3 regions of the Streptomyces sp. RG80 genome follow, and region 1 is predicted to be linked to each of the others. Evidence: riboswitches for the same ligand, from Rfam matches in the RefSeq annotation. Region 1 holds a riboswitch; each other region holds the start of a gene.
The links. Region 1 has a riboswitch for cyclic di-AMP ahead of ABKA17_RS41930 (transglycosylase SLT domain-containing protein). Riboswitches for the same ligand answer to the same signal wherever they lie in the genome.
Positions count from the first base shown of each region.

Region 1 (4,148 bases):
GGGGTCGTACTCGGCGGCCTGTCGTTCCTGCTGATGGTCCTGCCGACGTCCGGGCACGACAGCGACGACTACCTGATGTCCGCCTGGTGGATCGTCGGCTCCTACTTCCTGCTGGGCCTCGGCGACATCCTGCTGGAGACCTCCGGCATGTCGGCCACCACCAAGCTCGCCCCGGTGGCCTTCTCCAGCCAGACCATGTCCCTGTGGTTCCTGTCCCTCGCCCTCGCCAACGGCATCCAGGCCCAGACGGTGAAGCTCTACGACGACGTCTCCAAACCGGCCTACTTCGGCGTCAACGGCGCGATCGCGGTGGCCGCGGGCCTGGCCGTGATGGCGGCCGCCCCCTGGTTGCGCCGCACCATGCACCCCGTCCACTGAGGCACGCGAGAGCCCCGAGGTCACAGCGATGAGCATGCGCATCCGTACGTCCTTCCCCTACGAGACGACCCATGAGGACCTCCGCATCCCGCTGCCGGACGGGACGAGGCTCTACGCGCGCGTGTGGCGGCCGCTGACCGACGAGCCCGTACCGGCACTCCTGGAGTACCTCCCGTACCGGCTTTCAGACTGGACCGCGCCCCGCGACTTCCAGCGCCACCCCTGGTACGCGGGCCACGGATACGCCTCGGTGCGGGTCGACGTCCGGGGGCACGGCAACAGCGAGGGCATGCCGACGGACGAGTATTCGGCGACGGAGCTGGCCGACGGGGTCGAGGTGGTGAACTGGCTGGCGGCGCAGCCCTGGTGCAACGGCCGGGTGGGCATGTTCGGCATCTCCTGGGGTGGCTTCAACTCCCTCCAGATCGCGGCCCTCGCCCCCGAGCCGCTCAAGGCGGTCGTCACGGTGTGCTCCACGGACGACCGCTATGACAACGACGTGCACTACATGGGAGGTTCCGTCCTCGCGGTGGACATGCACGCCTGGGCCGCGACCATGCTCGCCTTCGTCTCGCGCCCGCCGGACCCGCTCTACGCCGGCGAGGCGTGGCGGGACATGTGGCTCAAGCGCCTGGAGGCCGTCGATCCCTTCATCCACACCTGGCTGGCCCACCAGACCCGCGACGACTACTGGCGGCACGGCAGCGTCTGCGAGGACTACGGCGCGATCGACGCGGCCGTCCTGGCGGTGGGCGGCTGGCACGACCCGTACCGCGACACGGTCCTGCGCCTGGTCGAGCACCTGCCGCCGGATCGCGTACGCGGGCTCATCGGCCCCTGGTCCCACCAGTACCCCGACCGCGGTCTGCCGCCGGGCCCGGCGATCGGCTTCCTCCAGGAGACCCTGCGCTGGTGGGACCAGCACCTGAAGGGCGTGGACACCGGGATCATGCGCGAGCCGCTGCTGCGGTCCTACGTCAGCGACTCGCACCGCCCGGCCACGGTGTACGACAGCCTCCCCGGCCGCTGGGTCGGCGAGCCGGCCTGGCCCTCCCCCCACGTCACGACGGTCTCCTACGGCCTCCAGGGCGCCCCCGTGCTCGTCCGGTCCCCGCAGCACACCGGCGTCGACGCCGGCCGCTTCTTCCCGTTCGGCAACGACGCCGACCTGCCGCCGGACCAGCGGGAGGAGGACGCGCGCTCGGCCTGCTTCGAGTTCGCAGTGGGAGAGGAGACGTGGGTGCTCGGGCGACCGCGGGTGCGGCTGCGGGTGACCTCGGAGGTGCCGCGCGGGCAGATCGTCGCCCGGCTCTGCGACGTGGCGCCGGACGGCTCGTCGACGCTGGTCACGCGCGGTGTGCTGAACCTGTCGGCGCGGCTGGGGCGGGACCGTGCGGTGCCGTGGGAGCCGGGGGCCACGCAGGAGGTGGCCTTCGAGCTGAACGGCATCGGGCACGTCTTCCCGCCCGGCCACCGCATCCGGCTCGCCGTCTCCTCCGCGTACTGGCCGTGGATCTGGCCGCAGCCCGACTCGGCGGCCGGCTTCTCCCTGGACCCGGCGGGCAGCTTCCTCGACCTGCCGGTACGCGCGCGTGCGGCGTCCTCGGACATCACCTTCGATGAACCCGAGCAGTCCGAGCCGCTCGGTGTGAACTTCCCCGCCACCCTCGACGAACCCCGCCCCGAGCGGCTGGTCGTGCGTGATGTCGCCAAGGGCGAGTGGCGCCTCGAGGTCGACCCGCGGTACGGCGGCACGCGCGTGTACCCCGACGGGCTCGAGTTCACCGAGGACGCGCTGGAGACGTACACGATCCAGGAGGACGATCCCCTGTCGGCGCGCACCCGCTCGGACTGGTCGATCCGGCTGCACCGCCCCGAACTGGCGTGGGACACGACCGTGCGGACGCGCTCGGAGATCGCCTGCGACGGGGCGGACCACTTCCTGACCACCAACGAGGTGATCTGCGCGGAGGGCGGCGAGGTGGTCTTCCACCGGACGTGGGAGAAGCGGATCCCACGGGCCGCCGGTTAACTGCCAGTTGGGCATCATTGCCCGTTTTGCCGTTCTTGCGCTCGCGCGTGAGTTGACTCACGTCGGCCCACCCGTCACCCCCGGAATTCAGGGGCCGACAAAGCACGCACCAAGGTCAACAGGTGCGATCTGTGAATCCGGTACTTGTTTCGGGCATGTGCACTCGCATACGTTCCGGGCCCGGGCGGACGCCGAATCCTGCCGCCGCCCGAGACCGCTCACTCACGAGAACACGTACGGCAGGAGCGGGGGACCCAGGTAAGTCGCCGGACCCGGACGTCTTATGACAGACGAGGACGGCTCGGGGTGAAGTCATGCCTTCTTCCGGCATGGCCGGGCAGCTCCCGCCCGAACCCGACAGCTCACCTCGCAGGCGCCGGAGAGGAACTTCGTCATGCGTCTGCCCCGCAAGCTCGCGATCGCCGGCACCGGCCTCGCCCTGCTCACCCTCCCGCTCGTCGGCGCGACCAGCGCCTCCGCGGCCACCCCGACCGTCGCCACGGCCACCTCGCTCGGCTACTCCGACACCCTCGACGGCTGGATCCGGGCCTCCCTCCAGGTCATGGCCCAGAACGGGATCCCCGGCAGCTACGACGGCATCTACCGCAACATCATCCGCGAGTCCTCGGGCAACCCGTGGGCCATCAACAACTGGGACTCCAACGCGGCCGCGGGCACCCCGTCCAAGGGCCTGCTCCAGGTCATCGACCCGACGTTCCAGGCGTACCACGTGGCCGGCACCTCGTGGAACTCGTACGACCCGGTCGCCAACATCACCGCCGCCTGCAACTACGCGGCGCAGCGGTACGGGTCGATCGACAACGTGTGGGGCGCGTACTAGGACGAGTGACCGCTGGGTGACTCGCCGAAGTCACCCAGCTCGCCGATCAACCGTCGGCGGGCCGCTTCCAGTTGCTCGCCGTACGAGGCATCGAAGATCGACGGCAACTGCGTCTCCAGCGACCCGCTGATACGAAGCAGCGGGGACCAGACGGCCCGGTCGTCGACGACCGCCGAGAACTCCGTCCGGTGCATGACCCGATCGAGCCAGTCGGCCAGGACGAGCGCCTGATCGTCCGTCAGCTCGACCTTCACCGGACCCCGTTCACGAGCAGGTTCCCCTGGAACAGCCTCTCGAGGACGACGGCGATGCCGTCGTCCTCGTTCGAGAGGGTGGTCTCGTCGGCGACCGCCTTGAGTTCGGGGTGGGCGTTCGCCATCGCGACGCCGTGGGCCGCCCAGTCGAACATGGGGATGTCGTTGGGCATGTCCCCGAAGGCGATGGTCTGTTGAGGGCCGAGGCCGAGGTGCTCGGCGGCCAGCGCCAGGCCCGTCGCCTTGGTGATGCCGCATGGCTGGAGTTCGACGGTGCCGGGGCCCGACATCGTCACCGTCGCGAGGGAACCGACGACTCCGCGCGCGGTCGCCGCCAACTCGTCGTCGGACAGCGACGGATGGCGTAGCAGCACCTTGCTGATCGGCTCGCACCACAGGTCGTCACGGCGGTCGACCCGGACCGCGGGCAGGGTCGGGTGCGGCATCAGATAGCCGGGCTCGATGAGGGTGAGCCCGTCGACGCCGTCCTGGTCGACGGCGGCGTACACCTGCCCCACCTCGGCCTCGATCTTGCCGAGCGCGGTCTCGGCCAACTCCCGGTCCAGGGTGACCGACCAGAGCAGACGGTCCGCGCCGGCGTCGTAGACCTGCGCACCCTGTCCGCACACCGCGAGCCCGGTGC
Region 1 is NZ_JBEAAJ010000015.1:207,373-211,520, reverse strand. Features, by position in the region: gene ABKA17_RS41940 (peptide MFS transporter) at 1-378, shown strand, start outside; gene ABKA17_RS41935 (CocE/NonD family hydrolase) at 413-2,410, shown strand; cyclic di-AMP (ydaO/yuaA leader) riboswitch at 2,616-2,801, shown strand; gene ABKA17_RS41930 (transglycosylase SLT domain-containing protein) at 2,805-3,251, shown strand; gene ABKA17_RS41925 (hypothetical protein) at 3,248-3,505, opposite strand; gene ABKA17_RS41920 (HAD family hydrolase) at 3,502-4,148, opposite strand, start outside.

Region 2 (4,148 bases), on a different contig from region 1:
TCGCCCTCAACCACCTGGAGGGCCGGCTCGACATCTCCGTCCCGGCCGCCCACCGGCTCGCCGAGGAGACCCGCCCCGCCGGCACCGACAACCTCTTCGTCTCCTGGGAGACCCTCACCCACGCGGACAACCCCGCCGGCTGAAAGAGCAGGTCAGCGGCGCCGCGCATAAACCGTGGTGCTGAGCGTCCCGCGGATGGCGTATGCTGGTTTCACCGACGCGGGGTGGAGCAGCTCGGTAGCTCGCTGGGCTCATAACCCAGAGGTCGCAGGTTCAAATCCTGTCCCCGCTACTCACGGCTCAGGGCCGGAGTCCAGTCACTGGACTCCGGCCCTGAGTGTTTCCCCCGGTCGGGCCACACCGCTCGCCGCCCCGCCCGGGTCCGGGAAGCCTGGAGAGGTGGATCGGAAGGCGGAGGAGGGGCGACGCATCTCCGCCCTTCTGCGAGTGCTGCCCGTCGTACTGATCGTCGGCGGGATCGTCTACGACGTCCTGACCCCGCGCGCGTTCACCGCGATCCCCTTCTTCACCGCCGCCCCGCTGGTCGCCGCTCCCCTCTATCCGCTGGCCGGCACCGTGGTCACCGGGGCCGTGGCGCTGGCCGCCGCCTTCGCCGTCCACTTGCGGTTCGGCCTCCAGGTGGACGCCGATGCCCTCACCGAGGTGCTCACCGTGGCCACCGTCGCCGTGCTGGCCGCCCTCCTCAACCGGGTCGTGCGCCGCGGCGACCAGCGGCTCGCCTCCCAGCGCGTGATCGCCGAGGCCGCCCAGCGCGCGGTGCTGCCCGAGCCCGACGACCGGATCGGCGGCTTCGACATCGCGGTGCGCTACGAGGCGGCGCAGCAGGACGCCTTCATCGGCGGGGACCTGTACGCCGTGCAGGACAGCCCGCACGGGGTGCGCCTTGTGGTGGGGGACGTGCGCGGCAAGGGCATGGGCGCGGTGGCCGCCGTCGCCGTCGTCATCGGGGCGTTCCGGGAGGCCGCCGAGCAGGAGGCGAGCCTGGAGGCGGTCGCGGGGCGGCTGGAGCGGGCGCTGGCGCGGGAGGGCACGCGGCGCGAGGGGCCGGACGCCATCGAGGGGTTCACCACCGTCGTACTCGCCGAACTGCCGCACGGCGACGGGGTCGTACGGATCGTCAACCGGGGCCATCCGCCGCCGCTGCTGCTGTGTCCCGACGGCACCGTGCGGTCGTTGCCCGCCGCCGAGGCCGCGCTGCCGCTCGGCATGGGGGAGTTGGGGAACTGGCCCGACCGTGCCGAGGAGGCCGGCTTCCCGGGCGGGGCCACGCTGCTGCTGTACACCGACGGGCTCTCCGAGGCACGGGACCGGCACGGGGAGTTCTACGACCCGGCGGCGCGGCTCGCGGGACGCGCCTTCCGTGATCCGGGGGGACTGCTGTCCGCGCTCGCCGCGGAGGTACGGCGGCACACCGGGGGCGGCATGACGGACGACATGGCGCTGCTCGCCGTACGCCGACCGTGACATTGTCACGTGGGGTGATCGGGCGACCGCCCTCCGCATAACAACTGACATACCGTCAATACCTGTGGGGTCGCTGTGGCGGGGTCAACTCGCCCGTTTTTCACCGCTCATGGACCCGTACGTCCAGGCGAGAAAGGTTAATGATCAAGCGGAACAGCTTGGAATCCACACCCCGGGTCTATTAACGTTCGATAACGCAGCGCGGTCGTCCCAGCCGTCACAAGAGACGGCTCCGTGCTCACGCGCTTAATCCCGCAAGGGAGCCGGGGAACCATCAACCCTGGGGTGAATCGCGCCAATGCCGCCGTGGCAGCACGGTCGTTATACGCGCGTAGGAGACCTTCCTGCTCCGAACCCGTCAGCTAACCCGGTAGGCGAGAAGGAAGGAAAGGAGCACGCCCACGTGGCGTCAAACCGGCCTGCCCCCGAGGCCCCGTACGTGCCGAGCCAGCGCAGCACCGATGCCTTCGGCTACGGCAGCTACCACCACGACGAGGGCCCGCAGGAGGTCTGGAATCCCACCGAGGACTCCGTCCGACCGGCACGCGGCAAGCACCGGGTCGCCAAGCAGCGCAACGGTGGCTTCGCCCGCAGCTCCACTGTTCTGGGCGTCGGTGTCATAGCCGCCGTCGGCGGGGCCGGCATGGCCAGCGCCAACACCGGCAAGCCGCCGGTCTCCATCTCGATGCCCGACATGCCCTCCGTGGGCGGTGTCTTCGGCGGTGACGACGAGGCCCCCCAGGGCTCCACCACCCCGCTGAGCAGCCTCGCCACCGTCTCCACTGCTACGGAGACCGTCGAGAGCGGCACCTCGGGCGCCGGTGAGTCGCTGCGCAACCGGATCATGGCGCAGGCCGAGAGCCAGCAGACCCAGGTCGACAGCAAGGCGCGGCTCGCCACCCAGACCGCCGTCGCCGACGAGGCCGCGAAGGCCGAGGCCGCCGCGCTGAAGAAGGCCGCGGACGACGCCGCCGAGGCGAAGAAGAAGGCGGAGGCGGAGGCCGAGAAGGCCGCCGAGGCCAAGCGCCTCGCCGAGCTGGCCAAGCAGTACACGCTGCCGACCTCCTCGTACACGATCACCTCCACGTTCATGCAGGCCGGCTCCCTGTGGTCCTCCGGCTACCACACGGGTCTCGACTTCGCCGCTCCCACGGGCACGCTCATCAAGGCGGTCCACAGCGGCACCATCACGCAGGCGGGCTGGGACGGCTCGTACGGCTACAAGACCGTCCTCACCCTCGACGACGGCACGGAGCTGTGGTTCGCCCACCAGTCGTCGATCAGCGTGAGCGTGGGTCAGAAGGTCGGCACCGGCGATGTGATCGGGCGCGTGGGCGCGACCGGCAACGTCACGGGCGCGCACCTGCACCTGGAGGTCCACCCCGACGGCTCGTCCAGCGGGATCGACCCGATGGCGTGGCTGCGGAGCAAGGGGCTCACGCCCTGAGGTTTCTTGATCCACCGGCGGCCCTGACGCACACCCCCCGACGTCAGGGCCGCCGGTTTTGCGTTTCCGGCACTTCCCGCGTTTACAAGAACTTTGCGGCCGTTCCGGAAGAGCGCCCTCCGTGCGGGCGTTGGCCCCGTACATGACTTCTCTTCGCAAGCTGGGCACGTCCGACCTCGAGGTCTTCCCGCTCTCCCTCGGCGGCAACGTCTTCGGCTGGACCGCCGACGAGGCGCAGTCCTTCGCCGTCCTCGACGCCTACGCGGCCGCGGGCGGCAACTTCGTCGACACCGCCGACTCCTACTCGGCCTGGGTCGAGGGCAACGCCGGCGGCGAGTCCGAGACCATCATCGGCAGGTGGGTGAAGGCGCGGGGCAACCGCGACGACGTCGTGATCGCCACGAAGGTCAGCCAGCACCCCGACTTCCCCGGCCTGACGGCCGCGAACATCAAGGCGGCGGCGGACGCCTCCCTGCGCCGCCTCGACACCGACCACATCGACCTCTACTACACCCACTTCGACAAGCCCGAGGTGCCGGTCGAGGAGATCATCGGCGCGCTCGACGAGCTGGTGAAGGCGGGCAAGGTCCGGCACATCGCCGCCTCCAACATCTCCGCCGAGCGCCTGGAGGCCTCCCTCGCCTTCTCCGAGCGCGAGGGACTGGCCCGGTACGTGGCGCTCCAGCCGCACTACAACCTGGTCTCGCGCGAGACGTACGAGGGTGAGCTCCAGGACCTGGCCGAGCGGACCGGCCTGGCCGCGGTGCCGTACTTCGCGCTGGCCTCCGGGTTCCTCACCGGCAAGTACCGCGACGGCGAGGTGGTGGAGGGCGCCCGGGCCGCCGCCGGCGCCGGCAAGCACCTCCAGACCGAACGCGGTCGCGCGGTCCTCGCCGCCCTCGACGACATCGCCGAGGCACACCGGGTGCCGGTCGCCACGGTCGCCCTCGCGTGGCTGGCGGCCCAGCCGACCGTGGCGGCGCCGATAGCGTCCGCGCGGACGGTGGAGCAGCTGCCGGCGCTGGTGAAGGTCGCGGAGGTGCGCCTGACGGACGACGAGGTGACACGACTGACGGAGGCGTCGGCCTAGAACAGGGGTCCCGAGGCGCGCCTTTGCGGGCCCTGAGCGGGCCGGGGGAAGTCCACTGCGGTTCGGCAGCGCCCAGAAGAGGCGCGGGGCCGTGTCACTTCGGGGCTGCCGCCGCGTGGGTGCGAC
Region 2 is NZ_JBEAAJ010000020.1:21,009-25,156, reverse strand. Features, by position in the region: gene ABKA17_RS45415 (alginate lyase family protein) at 1-143, shown strand, start outside; tRNA gene ABKA17_RS45410 (tRNA-Met) at 219-292, shown strand; gene ABKA17_RS45405 (PP2C family protein-serine/threonine phosphatase) at 400-1,485, shown strand; cyclic di-AMP (ydaO/yuaA leader) riboswitch at 1,719-1,877, shown strand; gene ABKA17_RS45400 (M23 family metallopeptidase) at 1,889-2,932, shown strand; gene ABKA17_RS45395 (aldo/keto reductase) at 3,075-4,022, shown strand.
Region 2: it holds a riboswitch for cyclic di-AMP, as region 1 does, so the genes downstream of both, ABKA17_RS45400 (M23 family metallopeptidase) here and ABKA17_RS41930 (transglycosylase SLT domain-containing protein) in region 1, are expected to answer to the same signal.

Region 3 (4,148 bases), on a different contig from region 1:
CCACGACGGCAAGCCCGCCCCGCGCGACGGCTCGCTGCCCGAGATCATCGGCGAACAGCTGCGCGAGGTCGTCGAGGAAGAGGTCCCCGCGCGCGCGTTGATGGCGGCCTACCGCCTGCCGCACGACGGCACGCGCGAGGCCGACGCCGCCGACCTGGCTCTCACCGTCCTCGGCGGCGGCGAGTCCTCCCGCATCTACAACCGGCTCGTACGACGGGACCGTACGGCCGTCGCGGCCGGCTTCGGCCTGCTGCGGCTCGCCGGGGCACCCTCTTTGGGCTGGCTGGACGTGAAGACGTCCGGTGACGTCGAGGTACCGGTCATCGAGGCCGCGATCGACGAGGAGCTCGCCCGGTTCGCCGAGGAGGGCCCGACGGCCGAGGAAATGGAGCGCGCCCAGGCCCAGTTGGAGCGCGAGTGGCTGGACCGGCTCGGCACCGTCGCGGGCCGCGCCGACGAACTGTGCCGCTACGCCGTCCTGTTCGGCGACCCGCAGCTCGCCCTCACGGCCGTCAACCGCGTCCTCGAGGTGACCGCCGAGGAGGTCCAGGAGGTCGCCAAGGCCCGCCTGCGCCCGGACAACCGCGCGGTGCTCGTCTACGAACCCGTCTCCGCGGAGACCGCCGAGGACGCGGATCCCCCGGAGGACCCCGAGGCCGAGGCCACCGTCGAAGCCGGCGACAAGAACGAGGAGGCGGCCAAGTGACCGAGCTCGCCACGATGGAATTCCACCCCCAGCCGCAGGCGGGCGAGGCGCGGCCATGGGCCTTCCCGGCCCCCGAGCGCGGCACGCTCGACAACGGCCTCACCGTCCTGCGCTGCCACCGTCCCGGCCAGCAGGTCGTCGCCGTCGAGGTCCTCCTGGACGCCCCGCTGGACGCCGAGCCGGCCGGCCTCGACGGTGTGGCCACGATCATGGCGCGGGCCTTCTCGGAGGGCACCGACAAGCACACCGCCGAGGAGTTCGCCGCCGAGCTGGAGCGCTGCGGCGCCACCCTCGACGCGCACGCCGACCATCCCGGCGTACGGCTGAGCCTGGAGGTCCCGGTCTCCCGCCTGCCCAAGGCGCTCGGTCTGCTGGCCGACGCGCTCAGGGCGCCCGCGTTCGCGGACAGCGAGGTCGAGCGGCTGGTCACCAACCGGCTCGACGAGATCCCGCACGAGCTGGCCAACCCCTCCCGCCGGGCCGCCAAGGAGCTCTCCAGGACCCTGTTCCCGGCGGACCTGCGCATGTCCCGCCCGCGCCAGGGCACCGAGGACACCGTCCGGAACATCGACTCGGCGGCCGTACGCGCCTTCTACGAGAAGCACGTGCGCCCCGCCACCGGCACCGTCGTGGTCGTCGGCGACCTCACCGGCACCGACCTCGACGAGCTGCTCGGCGACACCCTCGGCTCGTGGACCGGCTCCTCGGCCGAGCCGAGGCCGGTGCCGCCGATCACCGCCGACGACACCGGCCGGGTCGTCATCGTGGACCGCCCCGGCGCCGTGCAGACGCAGCTGCTGATCGGCCGGATCGGCGCCGACCGGCACGACCGCGTGTGGCCCGCGCAGGTGCTCGGCACGTACTGCCTCGGCGGCACCCTCACCTCCCGCCTGGACCGTGTCCTGCGCGAGGAGAAGGGCTACACCTACGGCGTGCGCTCGTTCGGGCAGGTCCTCAGGTCCGGCCCCGAAGGCACCGGCGCCGCGATGCTCGCCATCAGCGGTTCCGTGGACACCCCCAACACCGGTCCCGCCCTGGACGACCTGTGGAAGGTGCTGCGCACCCTCGCCGCGGAGGGGCTCACCGACGCCGAGCGCGACGTCGCGGTGCAGAACCTGGTCGGGGTGGCCCCGCTGAAGTACGAGACGGCGGCGGCCGTCGCGAGCACGCTGGCCGACCAGGTCGAGCAGCACCTGCCCGACGACTACCAGGCCACCCTGTACCGGCAGCTCGCCGCCACCGGCACCGTGGAGGCCACCGCGGCCGCCGTCAACGCCTTCCCGGTGGACCGTCTGGTGACGATCCTGGTCGGCGACGCGTCCGCCATCAGGGAGCCCGTGGAGGCCCTCGGCATCGGCGAAGTGACGGTCGTGACCGCCGAGTAGAGGCACGCGCGTGGAGGGGCCCTGGTGACTGAAGCGTCACCAGGGCCCCTTAATGTCCGAATTGAAGGCTGGTTGCCTGTTTGCCCTGTGGGATGCGCTACAAAAACCCTGATCCGTTTGGGGATTGAAAGTCGCCCCGCATAGCTTCGTCCGGGCTGTTCGTCAGGCAGTGCGCCGCGCCCGCGGCACCGGACAGTCATCGCCGAGTCCCCGTACGGCGCGAGCCAGGGGAGCCGGGGACCCATCCGTAGTCCCTGGGGTGAATCGGACGCCCGCGCGTCATGCGAGGGGGTCCGTAGGAGACCTTCCTGCTCCGAACCCGTCAGCTAACCCGGTAGGCGAGAGGGAAGGAAAGGACCAGCCACTACATGGCGTTCACGCGCCCCACCGGGAAGCATCGCGCCCCGAGCCGGATGAAGCGCAGCACCGTTCGCGTGGCGGGCGTCGCGGCCCTCACCACCACCGGCGTCATCGGCACCCTCGCCGCCCCGGCCCTCGCCGCGGAGCCCGCGGCCGAGCAGACCGGACTCACCCCGGTCATCACCATCGGCGATTCGGTCGCCGCCCAGATCGACGCCCAGGCCGAGGCCCAGCAGCAGGCGGCCCTGGAGGCCGCGCAGCAGAAGGCCGAGGAGGAGGCGCGCAAGAAGGCCGCCGCCAAGGCCAAGAAGGAGCGCGAGGCCAAGGAGCGCGCCGCCCGCGCGGCCGCCGAGCGCAAGCGCCTCAACACCTTCGTCTCCCCGATCTCGGGCTCGTACATCTCCACCGGCTACAAGGCCGGCGGCGCCGTCTGGTCCTCCGGCAGCCACACCGGCGTCGACTTCCACGCCGCCAGCGGCACCTCCGTGCGCTCGGTCGGCTCCGGCACGGTCGTGGAGGCCGGCTGGGGCGGGTCCTACGGCAACAACGTCGTGATCAAGATGAACGACGGCACGTACACCCAGTACGGGCATCTGTCGTCCATCGGTGTCTCGGTGGGCCAGACGGTCACCCCGGGCCAGCAGATCGGCCTGTCCGGCGCGACCGGCAACGTCACCGGGCCGCATCTGCACTTCGAGGCCCGCACGACCGCGGAGTACGGCTCGGACATCGACCCCGTCGCCTACCTGCGCTCGCACGGCGTGAACGTCTGACGACGGACCGCGAGACCTCTTCGAAACCCCGGCTCACGAGCCGGGGTTTCGTCGTTTCTGTCGCGTTGCTGTCCAAAAAATATCCATGGATTCCGGCCCGCCATCGGAAATTCCCGCTCTTTGCAATAGAGTCACTGAACACACGTCAATCGTCGACGTTTCACGGGGATTAAAGCGGAGGTCGGTCATGCGTATTCCGGCGCACTCGGTATGCACCGCGATCAGGGACGACATCGTCGCCGGTGTCTACGAGCGCGGCAGCCGCCTCACCGAGGAACTCCTCGCCCGCCGCTACGGCGTCTCCCGCGTCCCCGTCCGGGAGGCCCTGCGCACGCTGGAGGCCGAGGGCTTCGTGGTGACCCGGCGGCACGCGGGCGCGTGCGTGGCCGAACCCACCGAGCAGGAGGCCGCCGACCTGCTGGAGATGCGCATGCTCCTGGAGCCGCTCGGCGCCTCCCGGGCCGCCCAGCGGCGTACCGAGGCGCACCTCAAGGTGCTGCGCGGACTGGTCAGGCTAGGCCAGGAGCGGGCCAGACGGGGCAACAGCGACGACCTGCGGTCTCTGGGCGGCTGGTTCCACGAGACGCTCGCCCAGGCCTCCGGCAGCCCCGCGCTCGCCTCGATGCTGACCCAGCTGCGGCACAAGATCTCCTGGATGTACGCCGTGGACGCGCCGGCCGACCCCGTCGAGTCCTGGGCGGAGCACGGTGCGATCGTCGACGCGGTGGCCCGCGGCGACGGCGACCGCGCGCGTGCGGTCACGGCGCTGCACACCGAGCGCTCGACGGTCGCGCACCGGCTCCGTTTCGCCGGCCCGGGAGAGCGGCCGGAGCGTGTGAGGAACTCGCAACATCCCGTAAACATGCCGAGCCTGCGGCATTAACACGGGAGCCGTATACAAAGAGGAAGTAATTCGCGGGGGAT
Region 3 is NZ_JBEAAJ010000003.1:120,830-124,977, forward strand. Features, by position in the region: gene ABKA17_RS10745 (M16 family metallopeptidase) at 1-706, shown strand, start outside; gene ABKA17_RS10750 (M16 family metallopeptidase) at 703-2,091, shown strand; cyclic di-AMP (ydaO/yuaA leader) riboswitch at 2,282-2,447, shown strand; gene ABKA17_RS10755 (M23 family metallopeptidase) at 2,460-3,224, shown strand; gene ABKA17_RS10760 (GntR family transcriptional regulator) at 3,412-4,107, shown strand.
Region 3: it holds a riboswitch for cyclic di-AMP, as region 1 does, so the genes downstream of both, ABKA17_RS10755 (M23 family metallopeptidase) here and ABKA17_RS41930 (transglycosylase SLT domain-containing protein) in region 1, are expected to answer to the same signal.